2 regions of the Aureimonas sp. AU40 genome follow, and region 2 is predicted to be linked to the other one. Evidence: riboswitches for the same ligand, from Rfam matches in the RefSeq annotation. Region 2 holds a riboswitch; the other holds the start of a gene.
The links. Region 2 has a riboswitch for S-adenosylmethionine ahead of AUL32_RS19910 (homoserine O-succinyltransferase). Riboswitches for the same ligand answer to the same signal wherever they lie in the genome.

Region 1 (3,375 bases), on a different contig from region 2:
ATCATGTCTCACTCGCGCTGCGCGTCAGACGAAATGCTTGGAAAGCTTCAGCCCCTGGGCCTGGTAGTTGGAATTGAGGTCGATGCCGTAGAGTCGGCTCGGCAGCGAGGCCATGCGCTCGTAGATGAGGCGGCCGACGATCTGGCCGTGCTCCAGAATGAAGGGCACATCGTGGCTGCGCACTTCCAGCACCGCGCGGCTGCCCGTGCCGCCGGCCAGACTGTGCCCGAAGCCGGGATCGAAGAAGCCGGCGTAGTGAACGCGGAACTCGCCGACCAACGGGTCGAACGGCGTCATCTCGGCGGCATAGGCGGGGGGCACATGCACCGCCTCTTCGGACACGAGAATATAGAACTCGTCGGGATCGAGCACGAGTTCGCCCGTGCCGGAGCGATGGATCGGCTCCCAGAAGTCGAGCACAGGCTGCGCGGCGCGCTTGTCCACGTCCACCACGCCCGTGTGGCGCTTGCCGCGATAGCCGACGAGACCGTCGGCATTGCCCAGGAGATCGATCGACAGGGCGATGCCGCCGCCCGAAATGTTGGCGTCCGCCGTGCTGGTCAGCCGGTCGCTGGCGTGAAGCGCGGCCAGTTCCGCTTCGCCGAGCTGCGCGTCGCCGGTGCGAAAGCGGATCTGGCTGAGGCGCGAGCCGGGCCGCACCACGATGGGAAAGGTGCGCGGGCTGATCTCGATGAAGAGCGGACCGCGATAGCCGGCCGGCACCTTGTCGAACTCCTGCGCGCCGTCCACCATCACGCGGGTGAAGATGTCGAGCCGGCCCGTGGAGGATTTCGGATTGGCGGCCGCGCGAACCTCAGGCGGCAGCGCCAGGGCCTCCTGCAGCGGCACGACATAAACGCAGCCCGTTTCCAGAACGGCGCCGCCCGTCAGGTCGATCTCGTGCATGGAGAAGCGCGCGAGCTTGTCGGCGACGCAGGCGCCCCGCCCCGGCAGGAAGCTGGCACGCACGCGGTAGGCCCTGGAGCCCAGCCGAAGGTCCAGGCTCGCTGGCTGAATCTGGTCGGCGTCGAAGACCCTATCGGCCGTGATGCCGCCCGCCTCGAACAGCGCCGCAATGTCTCGATCAGGAAGAATACCGCCGGTCATGCACGGGTCCTACAGGCGTCGCGGGGAAAAATCGAGATGGATCGACGCCCGACCTTGGGGTCACGGTTAAATTCGCGCCCCGCTGCGGCATGGCGGCGATTGATTTGTGGCCGGCCGCGGCTTATGCGTCTTGCCGTGGTGATTTTGCCGGCCGGCTTGCAGCCACGTTAAACAACTCGCTAAAGGGCCGTTTCTCGAGTTCTCCCGAGCGGTTCCGAAGGCGTAGCCCTTCATGAAGTCGGCCCTCGGAGTGATCCTCATGTCCAAGCCCGACGAGACATCGCGCCTGCGGCCCGCCACCCAGATGGTCCACGGAGGCACGATGCGCTCCGGGTTCGGCGAGACGTCCGAGGCGCTGTTCCTGACGCAAGGCTTCGTCTACCCCACCGCCGAGGCGGCCGAGGCGCGCTTCAAGGGCGAAGAGCCGGGCTATGTCTATTCCCGATACGCCAACCCGACGACCCGCATGTTCGAGGAGCGGATGATGGCGCTGGAGGGCGCCGAGGACGCGCGCGCCACCGCCTCCGGCATGGCCGCGATCTCGACCGCGCTGCAATGCGCGGTGAAGGCGGGAGACCATGTAGTCGCCGCGCGCGCCTTATTCGGTTCCTGCCGCTACATCATCGAGACCGTGCTCGGCCGCGCCGGCGTGTCCTCGACGCTGGTGGACGGACGCGATCTAGACCAGTGGCGCGCCGCCGTGCGACCGGAGACCAAGCTCTTCTTCCTGGAAAGCCCGACCAACCCGACGCTGGAGCTCGTCGATATTCGGGCCGTCGCCGAGATCGCCCATGCGGCGGGCGCGGTTCTGGTGGTGGACAACGTCTTCGCCACGCCCCTGCAGCAGAAGCCGCTGGAACTCGGCGCCGACGTCGTCGTCTACTCCGCCACCAAGCATATCGACGGCCAGGGCCGGTGCCTGGGCGGCGTCATCCTGTCCTCGGCCGAGTGGATTGAGAAGAACGTCCAGGACTTCTTCCGCCACACCGGCCCCTCGCTCTCGCCCTTCAACGCCTGGACGCTGCTGAAGGGCCTCGAGACCCTGCCGCTGCGCGTCGCGCAGCAAACGGCCAACGCCGCGCGCATGGCCGACGTGCTCGCCGCATCGCCCAAGGTCGCGCGCGTGCTCTATCCCGGCCGCGCCGACCATCCGCAGGCCGAGCTGGTGAAGCGGCAGATGACGGGCGGCTCGACCCTGATCGCGGTGGAGCTGGCGGGCGGCAAGGAGGCGGCCTTCCGCTTTTCCAACGCGCTCCAGATCATCAAGCTGTCGAACAATCTGGGCGATGCCAAGAGCCTCATCACCCATCCCGCCACCACCACCCACAAGAGCCTGACCGACGAAGCACGGGCGGAACTGGGCATCGGCCCCGGCCTCCTGCGCCTGTCGGCGGGGATCGAGGACGGCGCCGATCTGGTGGAGGATCTGGAGCGGGCGCTCGCCGCCGTCTAAAAACGCAGGCGGAGCCCTCCTGCCCTTCGCCTCGGCTTCGCCTTGGTCGGAAGGCAGAAAGGGCTTCGAAAAACCCCATCGCGGGCCGCTTCGGCGGCCCGCCACCTGGCAGGCAAACGTTCAGACATGTATAAGGCGACGACGCGGCACATCACGGTTTGCGTGAGCCCGAGCTTTCTTCCCGACCAGTCCGACCCCGAGGACGGACGCTGGGTCTTCGCCTATCGCATCGAGATCGAGAACGGTTCGCGCGAGACGGTGCAGCTGCGCTCGCGCTACTGGCACATCACCAACGGGCGCGGGCAGGTGGAGGAAGTGCGCGGGCCGGGCGTGGTGGGCGAGGAGCCGATCCTCTCGCCGGGCGACAGCTTCACCTATACGTCGGGCTGCCCGCTGGGCACGCCGTCCGGCATCATGCGCGGCTCGTTCCGCATGGAAACGGCGGACGGACGGGCCTTCGACATCGAAGTGCCCGCCTTTTCGCTGGATGCCCCGGAGGGCGTGCGCGTCCTCAACTGACGCGGCGCCTATCGATCAGTGCTTGTCGCCGTGGCTCTGACCGTGGCTATGGCCCTGCTCGCTCTCGCGGCCATGATCGTGGTCGTGATCATGGTGGAATTCGTCCGGCGAGAACGTGTAGGCCTCGCCGCAGAATTCGCAGGTCACGTTGATCGCCCCGTCCTCGACACTCTCGGCGATGTCCTCGGGCGAGAAGTTCTCGAGCACGCCGCGGATCTTCTCGCGCGTGCAGGAGCAGTCGTCGCGCACCGGCACGCCGGGAAAGACGCGCACGCCGCGCTCGTGGAACAGGCGGA
Region 2 (3,375 bases):
GCCATCGATCCCGCCGCCTCCGACCTGGCCGACATGAAAGCCGATGGAGGACGTGGGCGCGATCCGGTAGCTCCCGCCGTCGGCAACGGCCGCCCCGGCACCGGACGAAGCGAACGTTGCCAGAACGATCAGCGAAAAGCGCGATAGGGTGCGCATCATGGACAACTCCCGTGTCGGCGGTCGTTCATTCGACCGGCATCGGGGACAACACCGGCGAGGCGGAAATCATCCCGCCGCGTGCGCCCCTGACGCACCCTGCCGCTTCGCGAGCCGGGAGGCTGACGCCGGACGAGTTCGATCCCATCGACGACTTGATCCTGCCGCGTGGTGATGTCCGTGACTGCCCTCACCGGTCGCCAGGCGAAACCGACAAGTCTTATGTCCTGTGGGAAATCAGGACGACGCACCGACGAGGCCGATGTCGAACGGCGTCGTCTGATAGATCTCGTTGATCCAATTCCCGAACAGAAGATGCGCGTGGCCCCGCCAGCGGTTCTCGGGCGCGCCAGCGGGATCGTCATCCGGAAAGTAGCCCACCGGCAAAGGGCCCGCGCCGTCCCGATGGTACTCCTTGGCAAGCGTGTCGGTCTCGTATTCGAGATGGTTGAACATGTGCAGCATCCGGTGGCGGGGATCGCTGACGAGGCAGGGGCCCGTCTCACGAGCGCGGGCCAGGGTGACCAGGCCGCCATCCGTCGGAAAATCCGCCTCCCGCACCTCGGTCCAGCGCGAGACGGGCACGTCGAACCGATCGGGAAAGCCGCGCAGCCAGGGCGAGGCGGGCGCGAGGTTGGTTTGCGCGAACACGCCGAAGGCCTTGGCGGCGAGCGGGTGCTTGGGAATGCCGTGGAGATGCTGCAGCGCCGCCTGTGCCGCCCAGCAGATGGTCAGCGTCGCGTGGACATGGGTCTGCGTCCAGTCGAGGATCTGGCGCAGCTCGGGCCAATACCGCACCTCGCCGAACGGCAGGTGCTCCACCGGCGCCCCAGTGATCACGAAGCCGTCGAAGCGCTCGGCCCGCGCCTCGCTCCAAGGTTTGTAGAAGGCCGACAGGTGGTCCGCCGAGGTGTGGCGCGCGACGTGGTCGCTGATGCGAACCAGCGTCAGTTCGATCTGCAGCGGCGTCGCGCCCAGGAGCCGGGCGATCTGCGTTTCCGTGCCGATCTTGTCGGGCATGAGATTGAGGAGACCGATCCGCAAGGGGCGGATGTCCTGCCGCACCGCGTGGGCCTCGCCCATCACCGCGACGCCTTCCGCCTCCAAAGTCCGGCGGGCAGGAAGATGGTCGGGAATCTTGATCGGCACGCGTCGTCGTCCTCTCTTCGGGGGACGACTGGAGTGGCTGAGGTCCGTGGGATTGCCGGATCGGCCACATCCTCCCTTGCGGGAGTGCCACCTTGCCCGGATCGGCAGGTTGGCGTCGGGCGTCGCCCCAACTCTTGATGCGGAGCGATGCTTATCGCGGAATTCCGGGCCCGGCAATGTCCGCTATCGGGGAGACCGTACGGCCGCTTCACCACGTCTGCGTCGGATGGCGGCTTTGCGTCACGAGGATGCCGGCCTCCCAACTCCCCCGTCGAACCGAGATCAGTGAGCGTCGGATGGCCGAACCGCAGGCTTTCGAAGACTTCGAGCCGATGCGAGCCTTCGCCCTCCGGTCAGATCAGGCCCTGTTTGCGGTAGCGGTGGATCGTGCTGCGGTGGATGCCGAGATGGCGGGCGGCCTTGCTGATATTGCCGTCGGCGGCGGCGAGCGCGGCCGCGATCGCCTCGACCTCGCGCTCCTCCAGCGTCGCCGCCGTCCCCTCGCCCACTGGGCGCGCGTCGAGGCCGAGATCGCCGCCACGCGGCAGGGCATGGTCCGCATCCCAATGGCCCACGGCGTAGGCGCCCGAGGACAGGCGCAGGAGAAGCCCGTCCCGTCGCGACTCCTCGACGGCGAGGATCGTTTCGAAAAGCACCTCGTCGAGCGCGTCCCACGAAAGGCCGGCCAGCGACAGGCCACGCCGATTGCCCGCGACCAACCGGTCTTCGCGAAAAACGAGAATGCCCTCGCGGCTGGTTCCCAGCATGGCGGGGTCGCTGTGGTAGCGCAGAAGGCGGCAGTCCTCGAAATGGCGGCGAAACAGGCGATGCTCGATCTGGTCGACCGCTAGCCGTATCAGCCCGAGCGCATGGCCATGCCCACGGCTGGACGATCCCGTCAGGTCGAGCGCGCCGATAAGGGCGCCGCGCGGATCGGTGATGGGCGTCGCGGCGCAGCTGAGCACGCGGTGATCGGAGAAGAAGTGCTCGGAACCGTTGACGGCGATGGCGCGCCGCTCGGCCAGGGCCGTGCCGATGGCGTTGGTGCCGGTGCTGGCCTCCTTCCACGAAACGCCGGGGCGCAGCGCCAGTTCGGCCGCGCGTGAGGCGAAGCCGGCGTCGCCGATCGTGTCGAGGATCATGCCCTCGCTGTCCGTCAGGATCGCGACGCTGCCGGTGTCCCGCGCTTCGCCCGCGATCATTTCCAGTTCGGGCCGGCAGAGGCGTCGCAGGGCGTCGTGACGTTGGTGCAGCAGGCGAAGTTCGGACTCCGTCAGCGGCTGAAGAGTGGGCGCGCGGGCTTCGGCAAGGCCAAGATCGCTGCACCGCAACCAAGATCGCAATACAGAATGTCGCACCGCAGCACTCGGCAACTGTCCTTCCTTGAAGAAGGCTTGCCGGGCCGAGGTCATATCGCTCTGTTCCATGATCTCTCCGCTTCGTCCCACTGTCGCATTTTGCGACACCGGTGACTTCTACTGTCGCACGCTGCATCGAATGCTTGAACGATGGCCCTGAAATTTCACCACATCCGAGGCGCCCGGTCCATCCGTTGCTTGCGCGCCCGCCGGATGGGGCGGAACCTTCTCTTGCTCATCGCGAGGAATGAGGAGGTTCCATGACGATCCAGCTACCGATCACCACCCGCTCGGCCCCGTTCAAGGCGCGCTACGGCAATTTCGTCGGCGGCCGCTGGACGGACGCCGCGGACGGGCGCACCTTCCAGAACCACTCGCCCATCGACGGGCGGGTTCTGTGCGACGTGGCCCGCAGCGGGGCCGAGGATGTGGAGCGCGCGCTCGACGCCGCCCATGCCGCCGCCGAAAGCTGGGGCCGCACCAGCCCCGCTGAGCGCGCGCTCGCGCTTCTGCGCATTGCCGACCGGATGGAGGAAAATCTCGACCAGCTCGCCACGGCCGAGACCTGGGACAACGGCAAGCCGATCCGCGAAACGCGCGCCGCCGATCTTCCGCTGGCGATCGACCATTTCCGCTATTTCGCCGGCTGCCTGCGCGCGCAGGAAGGCAGCCTGTCGGAGATCGACCACGACACCGTCGCCTACCATTTCCA

Region 1: linked by a shared signal. The riboswitch ahead of AUL32_RS07550 (O-succinylhomoserine sulfhydrylase) and the one ahead of AUL32_RS19910 (homoserine O-succinyltransferase) in region 2 are both predicted to bind S-adenosylmethionine.

What each region holds. Positions count from the first base shown of each region.
Region 1 is NZ_BBWL01000022.1:58,154-61,528, reverse strand. It holds gene AUL32_RS07560 (DUF2726 domain-containing protein) at 1-5, opposite strand, end outside; gene AUL32_RS07555 (2'-deoxycytidine 5'-triphosphate deaminase) at 25-1,107, opposite strand; SAM riboswitch at 1,233-1,310, shown strand; gene AUL32_RS07550 (O-succinylhomoserine sulfhydrylase) at 1,340-2,560, shown strand; gene apaG (Co2+/Mg2+ efflux protein ApaG) at 2,687-3,079, shown strand; gene AUL32_RS07540 (Hsp33 family molecular chaperone) at 3,095-3,375, opposite strand, start outside.
Region 2 is NZ_BBWL01000052.1:64,651-68,025, forward strand. It holds gene AUL32_RS19905 (YceI family protein) at 1-159, opposite strand, end outside; gene AUL32_RS19910 (homoserine O-succinyltransferase) at 394-1,305, opposite strand; SAM-I-IV-variant riboswitch at 1,344-1,451, opposite strand; gene AUL32_RS19915 (sigma-54-dependent Fis family transcriptional regulator) at 1,659-2,636, opposite strand; gene adh (aldehyde dehydrogenase) at 2,924-3,375, shown strand, end outside.